DNA from 4 places in the Paenibacillus sp. TSM33 genome. Region 4 is predicted to be linked to each of the others. Evidence: riboswitches for the same ligand, from Rfam matches in the RefSeq annotation. Region 4 holds a riboswitch; each other region holds the start of a gene.

The links. A riboswitch is a leader RNA that binds a small molecule or an ion and turns the genes downstream of it on or off. The one in region 4 is predicted to bind cyclic di-AMP.
Region 1: linked by a shared signal. The riboswitch ahead of ACN6NF_RS20110 (TrkH family potassium uptake protein) and the one ahead of ACN6NF_RS00085 (G5 domain-containing protein) in region 4 are both predicted to bind cyclic di-AMP.
Region 2: linked by a shared signal. The riboswitch ahead of ACN6NF_RS00480 (C40 family peptidase) and the one ahead of ACN6NF_RS00085 (G5 domain-containing protein) in region 4 are both predicted to bind cyclic di-AMP.
Region 3: linked by a shared signal. The riboswitch ahead of ACN6NF_RS13035 (3D domain-containing protein) and the one ahead of ACN6NF_RS00085 (G5 domain-containing protein) in region 4 are both predicted to bind cyclic di-AMP.

Annotation. Positions count from the first base shown of each region.
Region 1 covers NZ_JBLZXB010000018.1:230,256-237,647, forward strand. The annotation lists gene ACN6NF_RS20100 (LysR family transcriptional regulator) at 98-1,003, shown strand; gene ACN6NF_RS20105 (potassium channel family protein) at 1,009-1,686, opposite strand; gene ACN6NF_RS20110 (TrkH family potassium uptake protein) at 1,705-3,045, opposite strand; cyclic di-AMP (ydaO/yuaA leader) riboswitch at 3,430-3,583, opposite strand; gene ACN6NF_RS20115 (CPBP family intramembrane glutamic endopeptidase) at 3,845-5,575, shown strand; gene uvrC (excinuclease ABC subunit UvrC) at 5,544-7,392, opposite strand, start outside.
Region 2 covers NZ_JBLZXB010000002.1:12,095-19,486, forward strand. The annotation lists gene ACN6NF_RS00440 (PAS domain S-box protein) at 1-674, shown strand, start outside; gene rluF (23S rRNA pseudouridine(2604) synthase RluF) at 725-1,426, shown strand; gene motB (flagellar motor protein MotB) at 1,564-2,391, opposite strand; gene motA (flagellar motor stator protein MotA) at 2,384-3,178, opposite strand; gene ACN6NF_RS00460 (hypothetical protein) at 3,366-3,659, shown strand; gene ACN6NF_RS00465 (4a-hydroxytetrahydrobiopterin dehydratase) at 3,778-4,077, shown strand; gene ACN6NF_RS00470 (GNAT family N-acetyltransferase) at 4,155-4,661, opposite strand; gene ACN6NF_RS00475 (hypothetical protein) at 4,783-4,932, opposite strand; gene ACN6NF_RS00480 (C40 family peptidase) at 4,965-5,465, opposite strand; cyclic di-AMP (ydaO/yuaA leader) riboswitch at 5,471-5,608, opposite strand; gene ACN6NF_RS00485 (hypothetical protein) at 5,885-6,712, opposite strand; gene ACN6NF_RS00490 (M1 family metallopeptidase) at 6,724-7,392, opposite strand, start outside.
Region 3 covers NZ_JBLZXB010000017.1:256,133-263,524, reverse strand. The annotation lists gene ACN6NF_RS13050 (M20 family metallopeptidase) at 1-38, opposite strand, end outside; gene ACN6NF_RS13045 (ABC transporter substrate-binding protein/permease) at 188-1,651, shown strand; gene ACN6NF_RS13040 (amino acid ABC transporter ATP-binding protein) at 1,638-2,360, shown strand; cyclic di-AMP (ydaO/yuaA leader) riboswitch at 2,604-2,772, shown strand; gene ACN6NF_RS13035 (3D domain-containing protein) at 2,779-3,447, shown strand; gene ACN6NF_RS13030 (polysaccharide deacetylase family protein) at 3,649-4,455, opposite strand; gene ACN6NF_RS13025 (NADH:flavin oxidoreductase/NADH oxidase) at 4,758-5,780, shown strand; gene ACN6NF_RS13020 (PspA/IM30 family protein) at 5,867-6,535, shown strand; gene ACN6NF_RS13015 (DUF350 domain-containing protein) at 6,665-7,072, shown strand; gene ACN6NF_RS13010 (DUF4178 domain-containing protein) at 7,097-7,392, shown strand, end outside.
Region 4 covers NZ_JBLZXB010000001.1:9,353-16,744, forward strand. The annotation lists gene rsmI (16S rRNA (cytidine(1402)-2'-O)-methyltransferase) at 1-740, shown strand, start outside; gene ACN6NF_RS00070 (AbrB/MazE/SpoVT family DNA-binding domain-containing protein) at 865-1,119, opposite strand; gene ACN6NF_RS00075 (HD domain-containing protein) at 1,451-2,734, shown strand; gene ACN6NF_RS00080 (TatD family hydrolase) at 2,777-3,547, shown strand; cyclic di-AMP (ydaO/yuaA leader) riboswitch at 3,748-4,028, shown strand; gene ACN6NF_RS00085 (G5 domain-containing protein) at 4,300-5,448, shown strand; gene rnmV (ribonuclease M5) at 5,595-6,140, shown strand; gene rsmA (16S rRNA (adenine(1518)-N(6)/adenine(1519)-N(6))-dimethyltransferase RsmA) at 6,148-7,032, shown strand; gene yabG (sporulation peptidase YabG) at 7,088-7,392, shown strand, end outside.

The DNA.
Region 1 (7,392 bases), on a different contig from region 4:
TGTCGCTTTTATGTTACTCCTTTTCGGCTTATAATGGAATTGCAATATACGTATTAATTATTATGTCTTTTTTGCATATAGAGAGGAAGTGGAAGATTTGTTTGAGGATTTGAACGCTTTTGCCGTCATTGTCGAGCAGTCCAGCCTGAATAAAGCCTCCAAACTGCTGAATCTGTCCCAACCCGCCCTGTCCCGCAAAATTGCCAAGCTGGAAGAAGAGCTGGGTGTCCATCTATTTGATCGTCGGGGCAAACGGCTCGAAATTACATCTACTGGCCGATTTGTATATACTTTCGCGCTAGAGCAACGGCAACGACAGCTTCGCTTCTTACAAAAGCTGTCCCAGCACAAAAATGAGGCTCAGAGCATGCTTACACTGGGCGCCAGTCTCACGACCCTCCAAACGACGCTGCCTACCCTCGTCGAGGCTTTCATGAGCAAGCATCCTCAGACTGAGCTGAAGTTGCTCACCGGCAAGACGCATGAAATCGTCGCCTTTGTACGCGACAAAAAGGCAGACGCCGGCGTTGTCGGGTCTGCCATTCATGAAGCCGGACTGCGTTGCATTCCGTTATTTGACGATCATTTGGAGCTAGTCGTTCCCATCGGACATGAATTAACAGTCAAGACAGGAACGGCCTCGATGAAAGATCTGCAAGGATTGCCGATGATTATTTTCTCCAAAGGAACCTGGTACCGCAGTCTGACGGATGACTTGTTCCAGCGTAGCGGCATTATGCCGGATATCCGTATGGAAATCGACTCCTTCGAGGCGATTGTACGCCTCCTTCCCACTTGCAAGGCATCTGCTTTGCTGCCCAAATCCTATTTGCGCAGCGAACTGCTGCGAGATAATGGACTTACTGCATTGTACTTGCCTGATTTGAAGGAAACACGCCGAACGACCTCCCTCATCTACTCAGAAACGGCCGATCTCGGCCCAACGGCACGACGCTGGATTAGCGAGACACGCGCATCGTTTGCAGGCTACCGTATGGTGTAGAGGATCTAGCCCTCTTCATTGATATTAACGACCTCATCCTCAAAGCGGCCGATATTGTCATTGGAGCCGATAATGACCATAATATCGTCTGCTTTCAGCCGATCCATAGCTGTCGGTGCGATCAAGATACCATTCGCCGTATGAAGCGCAACGATGCTGCAACCAAAGCGGGTGCGCGCATTTAATTCTGCCAACGTTTTGCCATTCAGACATGCAGGCACATTAAGTTCTACAATGCTGTATTCCTTGGACAGCTCCAAATAATCGAGCAGATTAGGCGTGACCAGCTGATGCGCTACCCGAATACCCATATCCCGTTCCGGATAAATGACTCGGTCCACCCCAAGCTTCTCTAACGCACGCCCATGCAGCACAGATATGGCTTTGGCTACGACTTTTTTCACACCCAGCTCCTTCAGCAAAATGGCGGTCAGGATGCTTACCTGAATATCATCACCAATCGCAACAATGCCGCAATCGAAATTACGGATGCCCAGTGACCGCAACGCATCTTCATCTGTAGCGTCTGCCACGACAGTATGTGTCAGGATCTCACTCATACTGTCCACAACATCCTCATTCCGATCAATGCCCAGCACCTCGCACCCCATATCCACTAATTGCAAAGCCAGGCTTGAGCCAAACCGTCCCAAGCCAATGACTACAAACTGCTGCGTTTTCATATCTACTCGAAAACTCCCTTATCCTATAATTATTTTGCCTTCTGGATGACGATACAATTCCTTACCCTTTTTCGGTCCAAGTGCATAAGCTAGCGTGAGTGGACCCAGCCTGCCTGCAAACATCGTTAGGGTAATCACCAGCTTGCCTACAACTGTCAAATCAGGTGTAAGCCCCATGGACAGTCCTACCGTACCAAATGCAGACACCGTCTCGAACAAGATCATCAGAAAATGATGATCTTCGGTTGCGGACAGAATCATCGTCACCCCGATCACGAACAGCAGCCCCAGCAATGTAATGGTCAAAGCCTTATAAATGCGTGCCTGCGCAAGTCGGTACCGAAACAGCACAATATCTTCCCGTCCCCGCAGCATCGAAAACACCGCCCCAATGAGCAGGGCAAATGTAGTGGTCTTAATCCCGCCTCCAGTAGAGCCAGGCGAAGCCCCAATAAACATGAGTATGATGATAAAAAACTGCGTAGCCTGCCGCAAACCTGCAATGTCCAGCGTGTTGGCACCTGCGGTGCGAGGGGTAACGGACTGGAATAAAGAACCCAGCAGTTTACCACCCCAATCAAGCGAGCCAATCGTCTTCGGATTTGTAAACTCAAACACAAAAATGACGAGCGTGCCGACGATAATCAGAGCAGCTGTCATGCTGAGTACCACCTTGGTATGCAAGGCCAGTCTCTTACGCTTGCGATATTCTACCAGGTCTGACATCACTACAAAACCAATGCCACCCGAAATAATGAGGAACATGGCTGTAAAATTAACAATCGGATCATATACATAACCTGTCAGGCTGCGAAATTCACCGAACAAATCAAAACCAGCATTATTAAACATGGAAATAGCATGCCATATTCCAAAATAAATCGCCCTGCCCACAGGCATATCAAACGACCAGCGAATCGAAAAAATGATTGCACATACGCCCTCAATCATCAGCGAGTACCATAGCACCTTACGGATCAATCCGACAATCCCTTCGACCGAGGTCTGATTCATCGCTTCTTGCAAAATAAGGCGCTCCCGCAAGGAAATCCGACGTTTGAACACCAGCGCGATCAAGGTAGCCATGGTCATAAAGCCAAGTCCGCCAATCTGAATCAGCGCAACGATGACGATTTGACCAAAGGTTGTAAAAAAGATCCCTGTATCCTTAACGACAAGCCCGGTTACACAGGTCGCGGAAGCGGCAGTAAACAGAGCATCTATAAACGCAAGTGGTTTTCCTGTTGTATTAGAGATGGGCAGCATTAACAATAAACTACCTATTAGAATGATAATGGCAAAGCCTGCAACGAATATTTGCGGTGGAGAAAGCCGAAGCCAGCTTGCATTGGGATTCATTTATTCATCACTTCTCCTCCTTAGTGAACTATGAGCATGGAGATCGCTCAGCTCATAAAATCACCAATTCTTTTCAGTTTCTTTCGTCCATTTCTTTTTTAAATCAGAAAAGTATCCGCAAAGCGGGATACTTTTGCCTTTCAATACTCACTACACTTTATACGTAACTACCTCATGGAACGTTTAATGACTTTAAGGCGGGCAGCAGCGATAGCGCTCGCCTTTGACTCTGAATTTTACCCTTATCAAGGTCTAGAAAATCAAAAAAATTCAGTGGCAACAGCGATTGGAAGACCAAATGGAACGCGCAGCGTCCTTAACTCAGCAAACTTTTATTCACACTTATACACACAAAAAAAGACACCGGAAAACCGAGTGCCTGACTTGGTTCCTGTCCACAGCCTACGAGGTTAGCTGACGGATTCGGACAGTACAGTATGCCCTATTTACACTTCCGGTCCATCAGGATCGGGTGTAAAATTCACCCCTATTAACATGGTTCCCCCGTTTTCTCATAGAAATTCGGCTTATATGTATATCATTACCCATATATTTCATAGGCATTGCCTTAAGATTATAATCCTTCTCTAACCAGATCACAAAACTGATTTCGCCGAAAAAACGTGAAATTGGCTTTAATTTGTTAATGGGCATCGCTTAATCATAGCTTATCTAATTTTATTAAAACTTTAAAGTGCTTTCGCTCTGTTTTCATGAATATCGCTGGTCTGTTGGCGGGAACCTGTGCAGTATGATATCTTTAATGGATGTTCTTATTTACAGATTAAGGAGGAAACTCATGAATCCTATCGGGAAACCGGTCGTGCTCACGGCCAACTTCAAAAAATTAGGCTTGCTGGGCGGGGTTGGCCTGATTTGCTTTTTTATCTTTCAATTGCTTATCCCCTCGCTTAGCAATCCAAGTCCGGAATCATTGATGAATGCAAAGGTTATCAGCAAACAAGAAGCGGTCATACACGCCCTGGACTTTGCCCGTTCCCAGCTGGGCTATACAGAATCACAGCCAGAGAAGCCTGTCGTGACCTATCAGGCTGAAACGGATTTGTACGGTTATTTATCCAGAGAAAAACTGCTTCAAGAGTACGATCGAACATGGAAAAAACATTATCCTTATGAAACCTTTCGGGTTGATCTGCCTGACTCCTCAGCGAAGGGCAAGCTGCAAATTCATGTGGATTTATCCACTGGGAAGGTCGTTAGCTTTAAACGGATCACCTCCAGCACCAATTACACACAGGCTGATGTTTCTACAGATGAACAAGCACGAAATAAGCTTGTACGTATAGCTGAGGGCGACATGACGCTCGAAGCTAAGGAACAGGCTGCAGCAATATGGATCAAACGCTTTGGCTTTAAGCCATCGGAATTGAAGCTTGCGACCACTCAGGGGGAAGGCGGATTAAAATATACCGTGGACGAAAAGAAAATCGGCGCCTCGGTGCTTACGCTGGCTTTTACTTTTGAAGACGGGGATGTTCGCTCGTTTACCCAAAGCTTTGCTGCCCCTTCATCCTATACCGACTATGTTAAAAAGCAAACATACTGGGCGAATTGGATGACTTATGCGGGTTATGCCCTATTTAGCTTTGTCCTGGGCGTCCTTGCCATTGTGTATGCGTCACTCACCCGACGACATACTTCATTTGTACGCGGTATTGTTCTGTCCATTGTATACTTTATTGCTAGTATAGCTGGGACCATGAACATGCTGCCTTTATTACAAGCAGAAGCAGGCAGTAAGGGCATGCTTATATTTCTTATGATATTCCAGGTCGGTGTTACCTTCTTTATGGCTGTTGCCCTCTATTTCTCCTTGGTCGGCGGTGACGGGCTTATGCGTCAGGTTGGACTCAATGCATGGCCACGGGCCAAAGAGCCGGGCTACGGGCTGTATGTGCTTCGCAGTATGTATGTCGGTTACTTGTGGGCCTTCATTTTACTCGGCGTACAATCCATTTTGTTCTTTGTACTGGAGCGCACATTTAATACATTCTCCACTACAGACGCCACGCAATCCCCTTACAATATGGCTTATCCATGGCTACTGCCGATTATGGCCTGGATGGCAGGTATTGGAGAAGAGACTGTTTACCGTTTATTTGGTATTCCGATGGTAAAAAAAATAGTCAAAAATACGTTTGTTGCTTGTCTGATCACTACGCTTATTTGGGCACTGGGACATACGCTTTATCCAATCTATCCAGTGATTTCAAGACCTATTGAGCTGACTTTTCTTGGTTTGCTGTTTAGCTTCGTGTTCCTGCGTTACGGCTTTATCGCTGCCATGTTCAGCCACGTTATTTTTGACAGCATACTCATGGGGCTTAGTGTGATAAGTCTGGGAGACACCGTGAATGTGAGCGCCGGTCTATTCTGGATCTTACTTCCGGCTATTGTCGGTTACATCATTTACTGGTTTAGTCCTAAAAAACCTAATCGAATCATGTTTGAACCCATGAAAAAAGAGGAGCCGTATTCTACGACTCCTCCTCCCGAAGGGCAGCTATAATCTGACGAGCAAGCTTATCCCCAATAGAGAGAGGCCGGAAGTCTTCGACGCTGGCCTCTCTTATTTTTTTGAGCGATCCAAAATGCTTGAGCAGCAACTTACGCCGTTTCTCGCCGATGCCTGGAATGGAGTCCAACTGGGAAGTTACCATAGATTTGCCGCGCTGCTCGCGGTGGAACGTAATGGCAAAACGGTGAACCTCGTCCTGGATCCGTTGCAGCAGATAAAATTCCTCACTATTGCGTGCAAGTGTCACGGCCTCAAATGTTTCTCCCATCAGTAGTTGGGAAGTTCTGTGTTTGGCATCTTTCACCAAACCACACACAGGTATAAACAAACCCAACTCATTTTCCAATACATCGGTTGCCGCTTTAATTTGTCCACGCCCACCATCGACAATGATCAAGTCGGGACGTTCAAGATTTTCCTTCAGCACACGTTCATATCGACGCCGAATAACCTCACGCATCGTCTCATAATCATCTGGTCCCTGCACAGAACGGATCTTGTATTTTCGATACTCCTTCTTGGCAGGCTTGCCATCAATAAAGACGATCATGGCCGAGACTGGATCAGAACCCTGAATGTTGGAATTATCGAACGCCTCTACCCGATGCAGACTATCCAGCCCAATGGCACGTCCCAGATTGCTTGCAGCTTTGGATGTCCGTTCCTCATCCCGCTCGATCAGCTTAAACTTCTCATCCAAAGCAACACGTGCATTTTCCGTCGCCATACCTGTCATTTGCTTTTTCAGCCCGCGCTGTGGCACAAGTACTTTTACATCCAACCATTCAGCCAGAGCAAGAGCTGCTGCAGATGGGTCCTCCAATCCACCGGATAGTTGAGTTTCAGTTTCCTCGGTTTCTTGGTCACCAACTTGGGCTGAATTCGTTCCTTCTGCATAAGCTGCTCGTGCTTCGGCTACCAGCAATGGGTCAGCAGAACGATCTGACTCCGTTTGTACTGCCTCCTCATCTGTAATCCCGGTAGTCTCAGCCGTAGTTGCACTGTATAGTTCAGTTTCTGTTGCAATCGGTTGATCGACATCAGTCGATTTTGCTTTCATCAGTTTAGGAGAATCCGGCAACAATATTTCCTGCGGTACTGCCGGGTTGTCGCTGTAATATTGCGTCACATAAGACATAAAATCACTGTAAGCTTCACCATAGAAAGGGAAAGTCGACATATGGCGCTCAATCATTTTACCCTTACGGACATATAGGATCTGTACACACATCCAACCCTTATCTACCGAAAAACCAAATACATCTCGGTCCTTCGCATCAGATGTGGTAATTTTCTGCTTTTCCATCATCGCGTCAATGCTAATAATCTGATCCCGTAGCTCCTTGGCACGCTCAAAGTACAATTCCTCTGCGGCCTCCTGCATTTTACGCTGAAGATCTTTTTTAATTTCCTCATGTCCCCCGCTCAAAAAGGAACCGATCTCCTGACTAATCTGGTCATATGTTTCCTTCTCGACCTCTTTCACACAAGGTCCCAAGCACTGATGCATGTGATAATACAGACACACTTCTTTTGGCATTACACCACACTTACGTAACGGATACATACGATCCAGCAGCTTTTTTGTCTGATGTGCCGCGTAGGAATTGGGGTACGGTCCAAAGTATTTCGCTTTATCTTTCAGAACGCGACGGGTTACCTCCAGCTTGGGGTGTGCCTCGTTCGTAATTTTCAAGTACGGAAAAGTTTTATCATCCTTCAACAGCACGTTATAACGCGGCTGGTGCTTTTTAATAAGGTTGCACTCCAGAATGAGCGCCTCCATATTGCTGCCTGTAACGATATAT
Region 2 (7,392 bases), on a different contig from region 4:
AACTGCTGCGTAGATCAGAGAAGCTGACAACCGTAGGGCAATTGGCAGCAGGCGTAGCGCATGAGATTCGTAATCCATTAACCACGTTACGTGGCTTTCTACAACTACAGCAGCAAAATCAAGTGTTGAATATGAAACACAACGATATTATGATGTCTGAGCTGGATCGCATCAATTTGATCGTGAGCGAGTTTTTAATATTGGCAAAGCCACAGGCAGTCCATTTTCAGAAAAAAGATGTTCGTTATATTGTGAGTGATGTTATTTCTTTGCTAGATAGCCAGGCGCATCTGCTAGGTATTGTATTCGACCTTCAGGTCACGGATGAGCCTGCCCTGGTATATGCTGAAGAAAATCAGTTAAAACAGGTATTCATTAATTTACTTAAAAATAGCATGGAGGCTATGAGTAAAGGCGGCGTCATCACAATTCATTTGTTCTTAGAGGGAGAAAACGTTAAAATCTTCATACGGGACCAGGGAACGGGTATTCCCGCAGAAATGCTGTCTAAGCTGGGAGAGCCTTTTTTCACAAACAAAGAAACAGGTACAGGATTAGGGCTTATGGTCAGCCAGCGTATTATACAGAGCCATAAAGGCACACTGGATATTGAAAGCACAGAGGGAGAGGGAACAACCGCCCTCGTGCAGCTTCCGATCGCCAAGCCTGAGTAACGAGTCGGGGGCAGGAGGAAGTGTGTTCGTAGAAATGGAGGGTACACAGGTTGCGCATTAACAAATTTATCAGCGAAACTGGTTTTTGCTCGCGCCGGGAGGCGGACAAGCTGGTAGAGAGCGGCCGCGTGACGATTAACGGCGAAGTGGCCGTGCTGGGCAGTCAAGCGGAGGAAGGCGATGATGTTCGTGTGAACGGCAAGCCACTGCGCGAGAAGTCCGATCACGTCTATATTGCATTGAACAAGCCAGTCGGCATTACTAGCACGACAGAGAGCCACATTAGAGGCAATATTGTTGATTTTGTGGGGCACCCGCAGCGGATATTTCCAATTGGACGCCTGGATAAGGATTCGGAAGGTCTCATTTTATTGACCAATGATGGGGACATTGTGAATAAGATTTTACGGGCAGAAGGCAAGCATGAGAAAGAATATATCGTAACAGTGGATCGTCCGGTCACACCATCCTTTGTGCAGGGGATGTCCAGCGGTGTGAAGATACTCGGTCATCGGACGCTGCCCTGTGAGGTAACACGTGTATCTGAGTACGTATTCCGTATTATTCTGACAGAAGGGAAAAATCGTCAGATCCGACGTATGTGTGCTGCCTTCGGTTATGAAGTTAAGAAACTGCAGCGCCTGCGAATCATGAATATACGGTTGGGGTCCCTTCAGAAAGGCGCCTGGCGTGATTTAACAGAGGCTGAAAAGCTGGAACTGGGCCAGATGCTTGATTATACGCTTAGCTAAGCCTAGAGGCCTTCTTGTAGCCTACAGCGCTTGGCTCTCGTATATGACAGGGATAGAGAACAGGAATCGCTAAATCAAAAGGCACCAGCTGCATAAAAAAATGCGGCGGTGCCTTTGTTCATATAACATATTCATGATCAACCTTCATTCGAGCTTGAGGTAGGACTAATAACTTGTGTACCGTTCTGATATTTGCGAAGAACGGAAATTTCGACACGACGGTTTTTGGCGCGTCCTTCTCCAGTCTGATTGCTTGCCAATGGTCGATACTCTCCATATCCGATGGATACAAACTTGGTAGGATCGAGTTGTGGATTGAGCAACAAAATACGCAAGAAATTAAGCGAGCGTTTGGCACTCAAATCAAAGTTGGACGGGAACTGACTATTGGAAATAGGGACATTGTCTGTATGACCGGATACAATGACATCATAACCAGGAAATTGCTGTAGCATGCTGGAAATGGATTTGGCCAGCTTTCTCGCTTCCGGTTTTACTTCGGCCTGCCCGGATGAAAACAAGGCATTATCACTAATGGTGATCATCAGCTGAGATTGGTTCAGCTTGGTGTTCAGTAGAGTGGACAGGCCGTTATTTTGAATATACTGATCCATCTGTTTTTTAAGCTTCTTTAAATCCTCTTCTTCCCGCTGAGCAAGTTGCTTCTGCAGGTCAGAGGTAGAGGTGGCTTTCGATTTTAGAGGTTGGGATACCTCTTCTTTATTTTTGCCCATATCCATGGATTGTGACGACGGATTCGCGGCCGAGTGATCCAGCACGCCAGTACCGCCACTAAAAGCTGAACTCAGGGATTGAGCCATAGTTTCAAATTTTTTGGCATCGAGCGAGCTCATACCGAATAAGACAATGAAAAGAGCCAACAGAAGGGTCATTAAGTCGGAATATGGCAACAGCCAGCTTTCGTCAGCATGCTCTTCATGCGGTTCATGTCTCTTTTTACTCACTGGTATCGCCATCCTTCTGGGTCATCGAAGCCCGTTCGGTTGGAGTTAGGAAGATTGCTAGCTTCTGACTGATGGCAATCGTCGAGATACCGGATTGAATCGAAAGCAGGCCTTCGACCATCATTAACTTAAGCTCCACTTCTTTTTTGGATAGCCGTTTCAGCTTGTTGGACATTGGATGCCATAGGACATAACCTGTAAAAATACCGAGCAACGTTGCAATAAAGGCTGCCGCAATGGCATGGGACAGTTTTTCCATGTCACTAAGGTCGGCTAGAGCGGCGATCAGACCTACAACCGCACCGAGTACCCCGAGTGTTGGAGCGTACATACCGGCCTGGGAGAAAATTAGTGCGCCGGCGCGGTGTCTGTCTTCGGTAGCGTTAATGTCTTCCATCAGAACATCGCGTACGAACTCCTGATCATTACCATCGATAATCATACGCATACCGCCGCGCATAAAGGGATCGTCGATCTCTTCGACCTTGGATTCCAGCGCGAGCAGACCTTCACGACGGGTAATGGATGCCCATTCGGTAAATGTACCGATAAGCTCCTTGCGATCCAGCAATTTCTGCTGGGTGAAAATAATTTTAAACAGCTTTGGGACCCGTTTCATGTCATCCATCGGAAACGCCATGAATATACTTGCTGCTGTTCCGACAAAAATAATCATGTAAGCAGCGGGATTATTGACCAGATTGACGACTGGAGCGCCTTTCAGGATCATCCCGACGACCAGTGACACAAGCCCGAGCACAAGTCCAATAATGGTTGTAATTTGCATGATACACCTCATCCATGAGAATAGATTTTGAATCCTTTCATGCCGCATGGGTCGTCCTTGCCCCAAGCGCGTCATTATGAGACGGATTATAGTATTTATCGACAAAACTCTCTTTTTTGTTAAGGGTCAATTTCCGGTATAATAAGGTGATTAGGTATTGAATGGCTGAACCACTGGAGGAAATAGCATGGGAGTAAAGCATGGGCGCGAGTATGAACAAATTTTGAACGATTTGACAGAGGCTGTGGGACGCATCCCAGATAGCTATGAATTTTTTGAAATGGAAGCAGCAGATTGGGACAGGCTGGACCCGGCGGGGCGTCAGGAAGTCAATGAAGCCTTGGCAGAAGACTTATTTTATGCCCTGGGCACGGAGCCCATAATCACTGTAGGCAGCGGCGTTGTGATTTATGAGCCAGAGCAGCACCGAATCTATGTACTCATCGGAGATGAGGAGCTAACGTCGGTCCCTTTGATCTAAAGGCCGTCTTATGGATTTATCAACGGGGCCGTGGTAATATGTACACCAATATATTGTAGTTTTGGCCGCATTTTCAGCGGCTGAAAGGCTTCCGTATAAACGGGGAGGAGTTCGTAACATGCCTTTTACACAAGAAGAGATTGAAGCACATCTGGAGAAGCTGGAGGGCTGGGAACTGGAGGAAGGACGTTGGATCGTTCGGAAATATAATTTTTCCAGTTTTATGAAAGGGATTGCCTTCGTGGATGAAGTTGCCGCTATATCTGAGGCATTTAATCACCATCCATTTATTACGATTGATTACAAGACCGTGACTCTGCGTTTGACCTCCTGGGATGATGGCGGTATTATGGCCGTAGATATTAAGGAAGCTCAACAATATAATGAGGCTTTTGAAAAAATGCGCAGCAGTCATTGAGTTTGTAATGATCTGTCGTATAAATAAGAGCGCCTTCGCTATACAACATCGCGGTTGTATAGCGAAGGCGCTCTTATTTATAGAACCCGATTCTGTTGTTCAGGACGATATACCATACAATGGAACGGCTTTCTGCCATCTGGAGTCTGGCGTTCATAGGTATCCGTCAGCTCAAATCCAGCTGCCTTGTAGGCTCGGATAGCCCGCTGATTCCAAGTGAGAACCTCTAGGTCAATTTCATTATGCGGATGACGTCGTCTGGCTTCCTCGGCAATGGCTCGGACAAAATCGGAGCCTGTACCGTGTCCGCATCTTTTGGGATGCATCCCAAGGCCCAGCCGGGTCACACCGACCATAGGAAAATATTGAGCAAATCCCGTCAGCTCATTTTCTTCGTCCAGTACGGCAACATATTGCTCTTGGCGAAGTGTGGGACTTCCAAATTCGACTTCAAGTGCCTTCATTTGTTCCCAGGGAAGCCAGCCGTATATGTTGTAGGGGGGATCATAGCGCCACTCGCAAATTTCAGCCGCTTGATGCTCGTCCATCGGTACGATCCGGAAGTTGGATATTGAGGCCGGCACTTTTTCATTCCTCCTTATGCAGGTACTTCAATCATTAACAACAGATTGTAGACAAGTTGTAGGGGAATGGCAAGCGTGTTTATTTCGTACCTAAGTCGGGTATACATTCAATAAGAAGGATTTACTGCTCATATGCTCCCCCAGCGGTGACGGTAAAACCGACGATGTTCGCTAAAACTGAAACCTTTTGAGGGTTCAGTTCGTCAGTAATGATAATCATTGCTGATGTAGTGGACATAAAAAACCGCAATTCGATTCCGGCCAGAATCAAATTGCGGCTAGGGTTAGCTTGCTGTGCGGTAGTTATTCTACGTTGTCGTCATCAGGAATATCTGAAGCTACAGAATGGTATGCGTCTGTGCTCATGATTCTTTTTGCACCGACATAACGGTTAGCGTAATAATTTTCGTTCAGTGAGCTAACTACTACACCACGTGAAGTCGAGGAGTGGGCGAATTTCCCTTCACCTACGAAGATACCTACATGGGAAACGCCTCTTCCTGTGGTGTTGAAGAACACCAGGTCGCCTGGTCTCATTTCATCGCGGGATACAGAAGATCCCATTTTGAATTGTGATCCAGATTGATGCGGCAGTTTAATTCCCAGTTTGTTGAATACATACATTGTGAAGCCGGAGCAATCGAATCCCTCGAGTGTAGTGCCTCCGCTTCTATAGTTCGTTCCTTTGGCATCTTGGATGACCTGGTCCATCTTGGAGTCTGCAAATGCACTGTTGCCACCGAATGTAAAAGATGTAAAGGCAATGGCGAGACCCATGGCTGCGATCGTTAGCTTCTTCTTCAAAAAAAATATACCCCTTCCAATGCCTGCGAGGTTAGCTTAAGGATTCGGTAGAAGGTTCCCCTATGACCACTCTGTTGCGAGATCAATTCACCCAAACTGGTTCCCCCGCTTCCTAGGTGCCAGGAATTAGGCTTAACTTAAGATGTGCACCTTGGAGAGCAGTATTCACGACAACGATGTTTTTAAGATAAAAGTTACAATAAAGATTACAAAGTTGTTACTATCAGTTCACTGCGATTATTGTAACAAAGACAGCAGGCTTTGGCAAATGTTTCATCGCAAAAAGTTACAAAAAAAATCTGTTCCTAACGCTCTAGGAACAGATTCTGTTAACAGTATTCAGTTATGTGCCGTTTGCACAGGAAAGAAAAAAGTTTTTTCGACAGCTAAAAATGCAGAAGAGAGCATAAGGAGAGGGGTTAGCCTCTGCTGGAGATATCGATGTGCCATAACCGGTACTGCGAACTGATATGCCACAGCCTGACCAGACTGGTAACAAAATGATACGATTGCTGGAGAATCAGCGCCAACATACCCGTCCAAATCATCGCCACGGTGCTAAATAGACCGAAAACTAGCAGTACACATGCACCGAGTAACAGGGATATACCAACAGCCGGAAGAAGCTGGCGAAAGAAGGCAAGCAGGGACGATAGTATGGCGTGACCACTGACAGTGCCCAGTTGCATATACAGGATACACTGCCGAATGAACCAACCGTAAGCCATCCACCCAATGGCATAGGGCAACAAATGCAGCAGGTAAGAGGAAGATTGCAGCGTTCCTGCAATAATAGGATAGAGTCTCGGTACCACCCAAAAGGCGGGAAGCAGCAGCAAACCCAACTCGATGATGTAATACAATAGCGATGACATACCGTGGCGTTTCATCCCTTTGAAGAAGGACAGGCTTTGTGGTTCAGTCGCATCGGTATGCAGGCTTTGATATATGCCGGCTCTAATGAAGGGAGTGATCAGAATGCGCAATACGGTTGCCCCTAGTAATATCCACAAATACACATGCACTTCCCGGCTGTCCATCAGCGCTATCTGGCCCTCCATCCAAAACAAAGTCTTCCCCAGCTCGTTTTGGCCCTGATCAGGATAACGTAACAGTAGCGGGATAACGGCAGACTGCACCAGCCGATAGAGAAATACTCCCCACAGCAGACGATACAGAAATAAAATGATCACGATATAAAAGCGTATGCGCACCAGCGCCCAGCCTTCTTTTATAACAGTCCGCATCCATAGACACCTCACCATGACAGACTTCCAAGCAGTGTCTCCAACAGCTTGGTTACACTTACACTCCAACGGGTTTGTTGTTTTTCATCCAATTCAGCCTTCAGGCTATTATTAATATGCTTGTTCTCCAGTGCAATAGTGTATAGAGGATCTACAGTCACATAGGACACGGGAGAAGCGCTTTTGAGTCGGAAAGTTGTACTTTTGCCCGCACCATCCCATGCCTTGAATATTGTTGTACCATCCTTGAAGGTAAATTGAACAGGGATTTTGGGATAATCTGCTCCTTTTTTGCTGAGCGTCACGATTGCTTCATATCCATTCTCCAACTTGTGATTCATGATGCGATCGACTGAAAAGTCCGCCATCTGGCCATCATATACATATTGTTCAAAATAGTGGCTCCATGATCGTCCGGTCACTCTCTCCACGACATGTTGAAAATCCTGTGAGGTCGGATGCTTGAATCGATAAGTCTGGACGTAGGTCCGCATAATCCGGTCCATTTTTTTCATACCCACCTGACGCTCAATACCTCGTAGTACTAATTTACCTCGTGAATAGGCATTTTGCGCATACTCAGCCGCCGACCCGTACTTCCAGGATTCGCGGTTTAGCGGCTGTGGGGAAGCTACCTGTCCCGATTGTAATGGCAAGTTGGGGGTAAGCCCATATTCTTG
Region 3 (7,392 bases), on a different contig from region 4:
TGTTCAATGGTGTGTTGAATGGTCTGTTTAAAATTCATGCTGAAAACTCCTTTATAGATGCTGTAATGTAGGTACTGCGAATAAATATACTAAAATTGTACTATAACATTCATTGCATAATCATGCATATTCATTTATAATGACACAATCTTATTTATTATAAAGAATTTAAGGAGAGAAAAAAAGATTGAAAAAGGCATATCGTTTTACCGCCCTGGTTTTGTCGGCGGTTATCTTGCTGTTGGCTGGCCTTCCCATGCTCACTGCATACGGATCGGAAGAAAAGCCACAGAAAAAACTTGTAGTGGGCATGAGTGCTGATTTTCCGCCGTATGAGTTTCATAAGGTTATTAACGGTCAGGATACTATTGTTGGGTTTGATGTTGAAATTGCCAAGGAAATTGCAAAGGATCTGGATGCGGAGATGGTTCCAGAGGACATGAGTTTTGACTCTTTGCTGCCTGCTCTGCAAAGTGGTCGCGTAGACTTGGTACTGTCCGGTATGACACCGACGGATGAACGCAGAAAGAGCATTGATTTTTCGGATGTATACTATCGTTCCAAGCAAGTCATTATGGTACGCCCAGAGGATAAAGACAAATATTCAACGATGGCTGCTCTAAAAGGAGAGAAGCTCGGTGCGCAGAAGGGGAGTATCCAGGAAGAAATTGCGCAAAAAGTGCCTAATGCTTCTGTAACCTCATTGGATAAAATATCCGATCTGGTACTCCAGCTTCGGACCAAGCGTATCAACGCGGTTGTAATCGAAGATACCGTTGCTAAAGGTTACACGCTAGATGGTACCGTAACACTTGCCAAGGCAGTACCTGAGGATGAAGGAGCAGAAACTGCTGTAGGCATCCGTAAAGGAAATGCGGAATTGCTTGCTTCAGTAAATAAAACGTTGGCTCGCCTGAAAGCGGACGGTTCGATTGAGAAGTTTTCTACAGAAGCGAGTGCACTGTCTGCAGACCGACAAGTTTCTTCGAATAGCATTGTAGATATATTTTTGAAATATCGCAGTTTTTACGCTACGGGTATCGGCTACACCCTATTGCTGTCTGCGCTCGGAGTACTGTTCGGGTTCATTATTGGCCTGATCATATCCTTGCTGCGGATGAGTGGTATTCGTATTATCGAGTGGCTAGGTACCGCATATGTAGAGATACTGCGCGGCACACCTATGCTGGTGCAGCTTATGATCATTCATTACGGAGTTGCTTTGACGTTGGGTGTTAATTTTACGCCACTCCAGTCCGGTATAATTACATTGTCTCTGAATAGTTCGGCATATTTAGCTGAAATTTTCCGTGCTGGTATTCAGGCCGTAGACCGTGGACAGATGGAAGCTGCCCGCTCGCTCGGGATGGGACGAGGCAAAGCGATGCGACACGTCATTTTACCGCAAGCATTTAAATCTATATTGCCTGCTATTGGTAATGAGTTCATTACGATCATTAAAGAATCTTCTATTATTTCGACCATTGGGATGGTGGATATTATGTATCAAGCCCAGGTCATTAAGAATATTACCTACGAAGGCTTGAGTCCGTTCGTAATCGCAGCCGCTATTTATTTTGTAATGACATTCAGCTTATCTAAGCTGTTGGGTTTATGGGAAAGGAAGTTGAGAGCCAGTGATCACCGTTAAACAACTGCGTAAATCATTCGGTAAGAATGAAATTTTAAAAGGCATTGATATAGATATCGCCAAAGGTGAAGTTGTCGTCATTATCGGCCCGAGTGGTTCGGGGAAAAGTACGTTTTTACGTTGTATGAATCTGTTGGAACAGCCAACAGAAGGGGAAATCTTGTTTGAGGGTGAGCCGATTACGGCCCGTGGTCATAATATCAATGCGACTCGGGAGAAGATGGGGATGGTTTTCCAGCATTTTAATCTGTTTCCGCATAAAACAATACTGCAGAATCTGACGCTTGCACCAACGCAGGTGAAAAAGCAGTCGGGGAAAGAAGCGGAGAAAATTGCGCTGGAGCTCCTGCGGACCGTGGGTCTTGAGGATAAGAAGAATACCTACCCGAACCAGTTATCTGGCGGTCAAAAACAACGTATTGCGATAGCACGTGCTTTGGCCATGCAGCCGCATGTAATGCTGTTCGATGAGCCTACTTCTGCCCTTGACCCTGAAATGGTTGGAGAGGTTCTGGACGTGATGAAGAAGCTCGCTGAGGGCGGCATGACGATGGTGATCGTGACGCATGAAATGGGCTTTGCCCGTGAGGTAGGGGATCGAATCATCTTTATGGACAACGGTCAAATTATAGAACAAGGTACGCCTGAGCAAGTTTTCGGTACTCCAAGCCATGACCGTACCCGTGATTTTCTTGCTAAAGTGCTGTAAGAAAATGCTTTTATGAAATATTAACAAAGCCCTTCTCGTGATAATGTTTCACGGAGGGCTTTTCTCTTTTTGTCACCATATCTCCATATTTTCGTAACAAAAAACCGATTTTTGATGACAAAATTGTAATGAGTATAGTATGATGTTCAAGGTTCCCAACATTTTCATGCAGATAAGGTTACAAAATTGTGATATTATGCAGTAAGCCAAAACTTACCGGAGCAGCAGCAATGATAACAAATGCTCAATGCTGGGCTCAAACCATGGGAAGTGCGGGGGACGTAACAACGGCAATTATTCCAATGCGTCATAAGATGTTGTGGAATATGCCTAGGGGTGAATTGCACAAGCATAGGGCTTCTCCTGAGTCCGAATCCGACAGCTAACTTCGCAGGCATAACAGAGGAGGTACATAGCTTTGAAACATTTAAAACATATTGGAAAAACCATGAAATTTGCGGTACTTGCCGCAGCTATTGCAGGACTGGCCCAGACAGCTGGAGTAACAGATGCTGCTTCGCTTCATACTGCCAAAGAAGGCGATACCTTCTTTTTGCTTGCTCAACGTTATGGGGTATCGGTAGATGAGTTGACGAAGGCTAACCCTGATATTGCGTCCAACAACATATATGCAGGTCTGCAAATTAAAGTTCCAGACGAAAAAAGTGTGAAGGCGGCTTCGGATTCGAAGCCACAGCTTCTTACGGAGAAAGCACCAGCGAATGAGAGACCTACAATTGAAGCATGGGGCAAAACGTTCAATTACAGTAAAGTAGTTGATGTTAAAGCAACAGCATATTCAGCCGCAGCTGATGAAAATGGCAAATGGGGTGCAGTCGATTACTACGGCAATCCGCTTAAACTAGGTACAATTGCGGTAGACCCGAAAGTCATTCCTATGGGAACAAAGGTGCTAGTTACAGGCTATTCCCATCCGGGCTTGCCAGACCATTCTTTTGTGGCCGTTGCCCGTGATCAGGGCAGCGCTATTACCGGAAAGCGGATTGATATCTTTATCCCTGGCAACAAATCATTCGTGAACGATTTCGGTTTCCAAAATGTGAAACTGTACGTCATTGATAAATAGCAGTGTGCATATGTTTGATTTCATTAAACATAATAAATATTATGTAAACTTAATATTATAGCACACAACATATAACTGGGACGACTTCTTATCAGGTCTAGTCGTTTATCGTAAAAAAAAGGCTGTCTTACAAGCAGAAACATTCTGCTCGTTAAGGCAGCCTTTTTACGTTGTTGGTATATACGAGGCTTAGACATACTGTTATTTTCGTTCCGATGTGTGAAGTAGCCGGGGGACTGTGACAAACTTGTAGCCCTTAGCTTTTAAAGAGTGGATTAGACCCGGCAAAGCTTGGACAGTACCTTGCAAGTTGGAACTTTGACCTCCACCTGCATGCATTAAAATTATGGAGCCAGGTCCGGTAGCCGGGATCACGTTGCGCTGAATCTGTGTTTTGCTTAATCCCTTCCAGTCTAGAGAGTCCACATTCCAATTAACGATCATGTACCCATGACGACGTGCCCACTGGATTTGAGGCTCCGTGATTTCACCATAGGGTGGTCGTATCAATCTGGGTCGAAAACCTGCGCTGGCTTCTAAAATGCGTTCTGTTTTAGTAATCTGGTGGCGAAAGCGTTCTGGTGTGGCCTTCCTGAAATCCGGATGAGTATAGGAATGGTTTCCTATAGCATGACCCTCGCGGATGATGCGGCGTATGATCCCCGGATGCTTTTCCGCACGATGGCCGACGATAAAAAAGGTAGCTTTGATACCGTTTGCGTGTAATACGTCCAAAACCTGCGGCGTATACCTTGAATCGGGCACATCATCAAAGGTTAAGGCAATTTGGCGGGTGTGCGGGCCGCACATTTTAAAAATGTCCGCATGCTTTTTTCGTAGCATTGCTAATGTTGGAACAGCTCGATCTTTACTTTGATATACCGAAGTAGCGGCAGCAGCTTCCTTGGGATGGGGCGTTCCGATGTTGGGAGACGTATCCGCGTGAACGGGAAAACTTGAAAATGCTAGTAACAGTGCTAAACATGGCAACACTCCCCTGTACCGCATTTATATTCCCCCTTTCCGTGCGTGGTACCTAGTGGTGCTCTCAGCTATTATGTACCTGTCCTATTAAAATTATGCTGGTGATTGAGTGAAGCCCTACACGACTGAAGAGAAGCACATCATGAAGCGGATATCTGTGAAGATGACGAAGTAAACGGACATATTCTCTTAAACATGACCGAAAACTGAAGCATTTTCGCAAGTTTTAGCCTTACAAAGGATTCGGTATACCGTGACAGCTGGTGTATAATGGGGATGCTATTCATAATGATACAGACTTGGAATTGAGGGAAGGATGGATAAAAGTGACCGACTTGTTTACTCCTTATCAATTAAAGGGGCTTTCCTTAAGAAATCGGATTGTCATGCCCCCAATGTGCCAATACAGCGTGGAGGCCAAGGACGGCAAACCGACGGATTGGCATCATGTCCATTATGTGAGTCGTGCGGTAGGAGGGACTGGGCTCATAATTGTGGAAATGACAGCGGTTCATCCGGATGGGCGCATTACGGACCGCGATTTAGGCATTTGGAGTGACGAACATATTCCTGCTTATCGTAAAATTGTAGAGGAAGTCCACAAGTATGGTGCTAAAATTGCCATTCAATTAGGCCATGCCGGACGAAAGGCTGAAGATGCTGAGCCACCTGTAGGCCCATCCTCGATCCCCTTTAGTGAACGATTTAAAGAGCCGCACGCTTTGACGAGAGGAGAAGTCAAGGAACTGGTTCAGGCCTACAAAGAGGGAGCGCGCCGGGCAATAGAAGCTGGGTTTGACACGGTGGAGATTCATGGCGCTCACGGCTATCTGATCCATCAATTTCATTCCCCTTTAACAAATAACAGAGAAGATGAGTATGGGCAGGATTTGTCACTGTTTGGTGTTGAGGTGATACATGCTGTTAAAGATGTACTTCCAGCTGATATGCCTGTGCTAATGCGGATATCTGCCAAAGAATATGTCCGAGACGGATATGATGTTGAATACATAGCAGCCATAGGGGAACGATATCGTGATGCGGGTGTGGACATTTTCCATATTTCTTCTGGTGGTGAGGGTCCGATTGGCTCCAGCGGAGGCCCGTCTGCGCGTGCTGGTTATCAGGTGGATTTGGCTCATGCTATCCGTGAAAAACTGAATGTGCCTGTCATTGCTGTCGGCTTATTGGATGATTATGAGGATGCCCGCCGAGTCGTTCAGCAGAATGAAGCTGATCTGGTAGCCATAGGGCGTGCCATGTTGCGTGATCCCTACTGGGCGCTCCATGCGTCACGAGCGCTAAAAGTACAGGCGGATATTCCAGAGCCTTATTTACGCGGTTTTTAGATATTTTTGAAACCTCTTTGCAAAGCTTGCGTAAACATGTGTACAGAGCTTAAAATTTAAGCATTCAATTCTAGGAGGAACTTCACATGTCTATTTTCAAACGATTAAGAGATCTTACGATGTCTAACATTAACGCCATTATCGACAAGGCAGAAGATCCAGTTAAAATGACGGATCAATACATTCGTGATATGCAAGAGGACCTGGAAGACGCAGAGAAAGCGGTAGCTGCTCAAATTGCTATTGAAAAGAGATTTAAACAGCAATACGAAGAGCAGGCAGCTTTGGTGAAAAAACGCGAAGAACAGGCTCATACGGCTGCAAAAGCACAAAATGTTGATCTTGCTCGTCGTGCGCTAGAAGAAAAGAAATCTGCCGAACAAAAAATGAACGAGTTCCAAGCTGGTTATGAGCAAAACAAAGCTGCAGCTGACAACCTGCGTGGTAAGCTGGATGAAATGCGTAGACAGCTGACTGAAATGAAAAACAAGCGCGAGACACTGGTTGCCCGTTATAACGCAGCTAAAGCGCAAACTGAAATTAACAAAGCGATGAACGGTTTTAGCTCGGATACGGCAAACGCTGGATTGAAGCGTATGGAGGAAAAAATGCTGCAAGCAGAAGCACGTGCTGAAGCGAGCAACGAGATGGCTTCCAAGGAAAAATCGCTGGATGAAGAGTTTAAAGAGCTGGATAAGAAAAGTGCTGTGGACGACGAACTTGCTGCTTTGCTGAAACAATACGAAAACAAATAAGAACTTAAAAGCATTGCCGCTAGTGTGATGGTTCAGTAAGCGAAGGAGAAACGTTTTCTCCTTCGCTTTTCCCTGCCTGGAGGCGTAAATGAATATATGTAGTCAAGAAGATGTGGAGGATGGTACTAAATGCATTTTTTAGAAACGATGAAAGCGATGCTGGTATGGACAGGTGCGGGTGCTATTTTGCTGTTCGTATTAATGTATGTCGATTCTTTATTTACAAAGTATAAGGATTTTGCCGAAGTAAAAGCCGGAAATATGGCTGTAACGGTACGGATGATTATGAAGCTGATTGCACAAGGATATATTTTATCAGGTTCAATTGCCACAGCTAATAATTTGCTTGAAGCGCTTGTGTATTCTGTAATTGCCTTTATCATCTTGCTTGTTCTGGAAGTGATTGTGCGTCTGCTGTTGCGGTATTGGGCACAGTTTGATCTGGATAAAGGTACGCAGGAAGGTAAAATTGGTTTCGGCTTGTTCTCAGGAGCGCTGCATTTGGTTGGTGCCTTGATCATTACAGCATGCTTCTAGGCAAAGTAAGGAGGGAATATGACCATGAGTGTATGGAAACGAATTTCAAATCTATTTGCCAAGCCTGAACCGCCGAAAGCGGAAAAAAGCATGCTTCACTTAAATCCTGGTGATATTTGTGAAGTGTCGCTTGTCACCTATGAAGTGGTAGGTCGTGTACATAATCGTGCTCGGAATGCCGTTGTTTTGACGCTTCAGGATGGTAATCAGGTGAGTTATCTTCATATTGAGGAACGGGAAACACTGCAATTCGGACTATATCAGGCCATCGATGGCAGACTAGACAACCCCGAGGAAGTACCGACCATTTTAGAGCTGGA
Region 4 (7,392 bases):
CCGAGGATACGCGACAGACACGCAAACTGCTCACACATTTCGACATCACGCCGGAAATGCTCTTCAGTTATCATGAACATAATAAGGCTGCCAGTGGGCCTGAGCTGATACGTTATATAATAGAAGGAAAAAATTTGGCACTAGTTAGCGATGCAGGTCTACCGGCCATTTCTGATCCTGGTTCGGATCTGGTCAAGCTGGCACTTGAAGCAGACATCAGCGTTATTCCTATCCCAGGGGCAAATGCTGCATTATCAGCTTTAATTGCCTCAGGACTGGATACAGAGAGGTTTACCTTCGCTGGATTTCCACCAAGGGAGAAAAAGGATCTAGAGAAGTTGTTACAATCATTTCAGGTATCCCATGGCACGATTCTTTTTTATGAGTCGCCCCACCGTATTGTAAAGACATTGACGGTAATAAAGGAAACATTAGGATTACGCAAAGTAGTGCTTGCCCGTGAACTGACCAAGCTGCATGAGGAATGGGTGCGTGGAACGGTGGAGCAATGTCTTGCAAAACTAGAGGAGAATCCACCGATTGGTGAATATTGTCTGGTCGTTGAGGGAAAAAACGAAGAGGAAGAGGAACAGGAGCGTCAGGCATGGTGGCAGGACTTATCTTTGGAGTCTCACGTCGCGCATTACGAGTCAGAGGGGCTTACACGCAAGGATGCCATGAAGCGTACAGCTACAGACCGTTCAATTTCCAAGAGGGATGTATACAACGCACTCTTATGAGTACGTGTGTAAACAAAAAAGGGCCTTCCAACGGTTGGGTTCAAACCGTGGAAGGCAACAAGGAGTATATATGAAAAAGGTTAGAATTAACAATCTCTGATAAGTCTATTATATACTAAAATTCTCAGTTTGTCACAGGTGTTGGGATTTCAGAAATGCAATCTTGGCAAACAATTTTCCCTTTGAAGTAAATTACGTTCTCAGCATTGCCGCAGAAGATACAAGCAGGCTCGTATTTTTTAAGCATGATGCGCTCACCATCAACGTAAATTTCCAAAGCGTCTTTCTCTCCGATTCCCAGGGTACGGCGCAATTCGATTGGAATAACAACACGTCCGAGCTCGTCAACTTTTCTTACAATACCAGTGGATTTCATCATAATAAATCAGGCTCCTCTCGCCGTTTAAAATAATATAAGTGTCATTATTCGACAAAATTTTCTCTTTTCTGATATTTACTATACCAACGATTCCCAAAACAGTCAACCTTAAAAAAGTAGTAACAGCCTAATTATGCAAAAGTATTTAGAACAAAGAGCTTTATTCATGTGAATTACCTTATTTTACGGATGATTTGTCTTGTGTGTCGATTTGGAAATGTCGAAAAGTGATGATTCGACATATTACGACAAACGATGTCGAATGAGGGAGGGCGTTTAGGATTTTATTGTATTTTAATCCATTATTCCGAATTTTAAAGGAGCTGATATCTTGCACCAGCCACTCAGTGAAGAAAAAGTTTTTAAGGACCCGGTACATAATTACATCCATGTTCAGGATACTGTGATATGGCGATTGATCAATACGCCGGAGTTCCAACGTTTACGACGCATTCGCCAGTTAGGCACATCTTATCTGACGTTTCATGGAGCGGAGCATAGCCGGTTTTCACATTCACTGGGCGTATACGAGATTACGAGACGTATCATTTCCCAATTTGAACGTGGGGATTTTCCCGACTGGCCAAAGGAAGAAAGACTGGTTGCTCTGTGTGCCGCCTTGTTGCACGATGTAGGGCACGGTCCATTTTCTCATTCCATTGAAGAAGCCTTCCATATGAACCATGAGGATTGGACATGCCGCATTGTACTGGGGGACACGAAGATCAATGCGGTGCTACGGCAAGTGGATGAGAAGCTGCCACACCAGGTCGCGGCGGTTATAGCCAAAACGTATGATAAGCCGATCGTTGTCAACCTGGTAACGAGTCCGCTGGATGCTGACCGTATGGATTATTTGTTGCGGGATGCTCATTCGACTGGTGTTAACTACGGAACGATTGATTTGGATCGTATTTTACGTTTGTTACGTCCTCACAATGGGAGAATTGTCGTAAAAGAGTCGGGTATGCATGCAGTAGAGGATTATTTAATGTCACGCTATCAGATGTATTGGCAAATTTATTTTCATCCTGTAACACGCAGCTCGGAAATTCTTTTACGTAAAATTTTCAAGAGAGCAAAGGAATTGTTCAAAAACGGATATGAGTTTGGTTTTCTGCTTGATCCGCTGCCCGATCTGTTAAAGGGAGAACTAACAGTGGAGCAGTATTTGATGCTGGACGAATCTTTGATTCAGGCGGTATTTAGCCAATGGAAACGAGAAAAGGACGAAATTTTAAGTGATTTGAGCAGCCGTTTTATGGATCGTAGATTGTATAAATATGTAGAAATTGAAAATATGGATACAGATACCGTAGTCCATATTCGAGAGGCGTTGGAAAAGGCTGGCTTGCATCCTGAATATGATCTTGAAATTGATTTTCCGACAGATCTTCCTTATGATGTGTTTCGGCAGGGTGGCTCAACGGACAACCAGATTTTATTGCTTGGACGTCAGGGCGAGGTGCGAGAAATATCCGAAGTTTCAGAAATTGTGCGCTCAATAAGTGGCATTCACCGAGGAAAATATCACATGTATTTTCCCCAAAATAAATTGAACGGGGTAAAAGACAGGCTTCCTGCCGAAATAAGGAATTATTTTGTCAAACAATAGACAAATATATGGAAATGTAAGTAAGAATAGGAGATGAAAACCTTGGATTTATTCGACACTCATACTCACCTGGATGCGCCACAATTTGACGAAGACCGTGAAGAAGTTATAGCACGTGCTGTCGAATCAGGAGTAACACGGATGATCAATATCGGATTTAATCGTGAGACCATTCCATCCACCATGAAGCTGGCTGAGACGTATAATTTTATTTATGCGGCCGTTGGATGGCATCCGCAGGATGCCATTACAATGCAGGAGGGTGATTTAGAATGGATTGCATCGTTATGCAGCCATAAAAAGGTTGTAGCGATCGGAGAGATCGGTCTGGATTACTATTGGGATACATCACCAAAGGATGTACAGCAGCAGGTGCTTCGAAATCAAATTGGTCTGGCACGTGAGCTCAACATGCCAATTGTTATCCATAACCGGGATGCTCATGAAGATATTGTGAGAATTTTACGTGAGGAAAAGGCCGGCGAGATTGGCGGAGTCATGCACTCCTTTTCTGGGAGCTGGGAGACTGCTAAAATGGTACTGGATATGGGTTTCCACCTTTCTTTTGGCGGACCCATAACGTTCAAAAATGCCAAGCAGCCAAAAGAGGTGCTGGCTCAGGTTCCGCTGGACCGTCTGCTTATTGAAACCGACGCACCTTACCTGACGCCTCACCCGTTTCGCGGGAAGCGAAATGAGTCGGCACATGTGAGATTGGTGGCAGAGGCAGCCGCCCAAATTAAGGGAATTACGGTGGAGGAATTGGTATCCATTACGACCCAAAATGCCCTGGAACGATTTGACATTCAGTGAAAAAGAGAATAAATCAATCAAAATAAAGAGATAGACGGAGCTAATTATGATTTTGTTGCAGGAAACTCAACAATATTACAATTTTTTAACCGAATATTTTAAAAAATGTAGTTGAAACCTGCTTTACAACATGCATGTAAACAGGATATCATCTTTTCAGTGAATTGTTGTTGAGTGTAAACATCAACAAATCATTTCATGAACCAGTCTCGCTGAGTCCCTTTTACAGGGAACGGGGGAACCGATATGGCTTACAGTACGTCCGGCGTATGTGCAAGAGAGAATGTCTCTTCAGCAGCCGGCTCGACCGAAATTCATTTCCTGTATGGGATGAACAGGTAGAGAAGCCGTATTTCGATTTCTTTTCTGGGTCTTCGGGGTGAATGTGAAGGCGACCGCCATGAGCGGTTGACCTAAGCTAGGGCGACTCTCTACGTCCGAACCCGACAGCTAACCCCGTAAGCGTAACAAGAGAGAAGCCATCTCGTGCATGAGTTTTCCCGCATATTCACACATGTCGGAAGCCACGAAAGAGCTCTCTAGTCTCTTTCTTTGGCTTTTTTTGTTGTGAATAAAAGAAAATCTGTCATCATACTGTGGTTAAACAGGGGAGGACAGCATGCCGCGAAGACGGGTACATGGTGCAGGACAGTCGCAGTACGGGCTTGTCTTGTAGAAAATCTGTTATAGTCACGTCAACGATCAACTATGTCTTACTCCAGACGGCGGGCTATGTAAGGAGGACGGAGGAAATGGGCATTTTCCGAAAAGAGGAGACCCATGAGTCACGCTCATCCAGCATGTCTTACGTATTACGTTGGAAGCAAGAGAATGTGCGCCAGGCTGCTTTGGTTGCTATTTTTCTAATCGCACTAACGATTATGATTTCAATTCTGATGTACACGCAATCTAAAAAACAAGTCTTTTTTGTCATCGATGGTAAGGCATCTGCGGTAGAAACCCGGGAAACCAAGCTCCAAGATTTGCTCAATGAGCATTCTATTTCACTTCAGCCGCATGATACAATTTCCATGCCGCTAAATGGGGCAGTACAGGATGGGGATCGCGTAGTCATTAAACGTGCCAATCAGGTTAAAGTATCCTCAGGCAATGAGACGAAAAAGCTGTACACAACAGAAAATACAGTAGAGGGTGCCATTCGCACTTCGGGCTATAAATTATCATCAACGGATAAAGTTTACCCTGCGTTGGATGCCTCTGTTTCAGCTAACATGGACATAAAAATCGTCCGTGTGAAGAAACAGCAGGTCGAACAGAAAAAACAAGTGCCTTATCAGGTCATCAAAACGGCAGATCCAAGTCTCTATAAAGGCGATAATCGAGTCATTCAAAGTGGCAAATCGGGTGTGGTAGTTCAGCATGTTCAAAAGGTATACCATGATGGGAAATTGGTATCCAAACAGCTGGTCAACAAGGAAGTCGCACAGAATCGTGTGGATAAGGTAATTGCGGTAGGAACGAAGAAAAAACCGGTCGTTCTAGCTGCTTCCATCGGCCCTAAAGATGCGGTTAAGGCTACAAAGGTTAGTTCGGGCAGTGCTGTCCGTAAAGCAGGTATTAATTTTAATTATAGAAAAGTTTTACAAAACGTCTCCATGACGGCGTATTCCGCACAGGAGCCAGGTATCGGTACACGTACCGCCTCCGGCACACGTGTCACGGAAGGACGCACCATCGCTGTCGATCCGAGTGTAATTCCAATCGGGTGGTGGGTGTATATTGAAGGGGTGGGCTTCCGCCGTGCGGAGGATACCGGTGGCGCGATTAAAGGCCACAAAATCGATGTGTATTATGAGAGTTTGAGCCGGGCCAATCAATTTGGTCGTAAGCACGGTAAAACCGTATATGTTATCGGACCTGTAAAGCCGGAAATCAACTAAAACAGGTTGTGTATGTTGAGGACAATGCGATAGTATTAACAACATAGTTATGCCATGCTAAGAAGAGGATATCCTCTTCTTATTTTGTTTTCAAAAGCAGGGAAAGATAAATATATGTTGCTGTGTAGCAGTGGAGGGAAACGAAGATGATCAAGGAAGTGATCGTGGTGGAAGGCCGGGATGATACGGTAGCCATTCGCCGTGCTGTCGAAGCAGATACGATAGAAACTGGCGGTTCAGCCATTAATAAAATGACGCTGCGGAAAATTGCATTGGCGCAGGAACGGCGGGGGGTCATTATTTTAACTGATCCCGATCATGCAGGGGAGCGTATCCGTAAAATCATCGCCTCCAAGGTCCCCGGCTGCAAGCAGGCTTTTATACCTGAGGCAGAGGCGACGCGCAAAGGGGATATTGGCGTAGAGAATGCCTCCCCGGAAGCCATCAGACACGCTCTCGCGCGAGTACATACGACAGTGGAAGGTGCCGAACCGCTGATTGAATGGGCGGACCTGATTGACGCTGGACTTATTACCCATCCTAATGCTGCTGCACGCCGTATGGCCTTGGGGAATGTATTGGGTATTGGCTATTGTAACGGAAAGCAGCTACATAAGCGGCTCTCTGTATTTCAGATCAGCCGTGAGGAATTTGCCAGTGCGCTGGCACAAATCGAAAGTGAAGGATTGTGATATCCGTATGACAGGGATTCAAGATATAGCAACACCGCGGCGTACGAAGGAAATTATTCAAAGGCACGGTTTTTCGTTCAAAAAGAGCTTGGGACAAAACTTTCTGATTGATCAAAATATTCTGAGCAAGATCGTAAATGCTGCCGGATTGGATGATACAAAGGGCGCGCTTGAGATCGGTCCGGGGATTGGAGCTTTGACCGAGAAATTGGCGCAATCGGCTAAGGCGGTTACCGCTGTCGAGATTGATCAGCGGCTGCTGCCCATTCTTGAAGAAGTGCTGGCCCCTTACGAGCATGTAAAGGTTCGTCATGGAGACGTATTGAAGCTGGATTTGCGTGAGGTGTTTGCAGTCGATTTTGCAGACGTGAGCAAAGTGAGTGTCGTTGCTAATCTGCCATATTACGTCACTACACCGATCCTGATGCGGCTGCTGGAGGACAAGCTTCCTTTGGAGAATATCGTCGTTATGATTCAAAAGGAGGTGGCTGAGCGCATGGCAGCGTCTCCTGGTACGAAGGATTACGGCAGTTTAAGCATAGCCGTGCAATATTACAGCGAGCCTGAGTTAGTCTGTACGGTGCCGAATACAGTATTTATTCCGCAGCCAAATGTTGATTCGGCAGTTATTCGGCTGCGTGTACGAGAAGTTCCTCCGGTAAAAGTGGTGGACGAAAAGCATTTCTTTGAAGTAGTTCATGCCGCCTTTGCCCAACGTCGTAAAACCATTTCAAATAACCTAAAAAGCCGCTTCTTCACCAAAGAGAACAGGGACACGCTGGAGCCGCTGTTGCACCAAGCTGATATTGAGCCTTCCCGTCGAGGGGAAACGCTGAGTATCGAGGAATTTGCGCGTCTCAGCGCCGTTCTGTTAGAGGCTGGAATATCCTAAAGTGGAACCAAACTGTGCATTCACCCATACGATATAGGAGGGGTGATACAGTGTGATGAGTTTAGGAGACTTGGTCGTTCGGAAATCGTACGGCGGTGATGTCACGTTTCGCGTAGAGGACATCCAGCGGGATAAAGCGATCATTAAGGGGACGGAATTTCGGCTACTGGCCGATTCCCCGGTGAACGATCTGGTCAGAGTGCCCGCAGACCAGATTAGCGGTAAGGCTCAACAGGCCCACATTAAGGCTGGGGAGTCTCTTAATCTTTTGCAACGGGCACGCCAGCAGCAAGCTGCCCGTAGCCAGGCGGCTCTGATTGGAGAGTGGAGTGATCCGGTGGAGTCAACGTATTTTGAAAT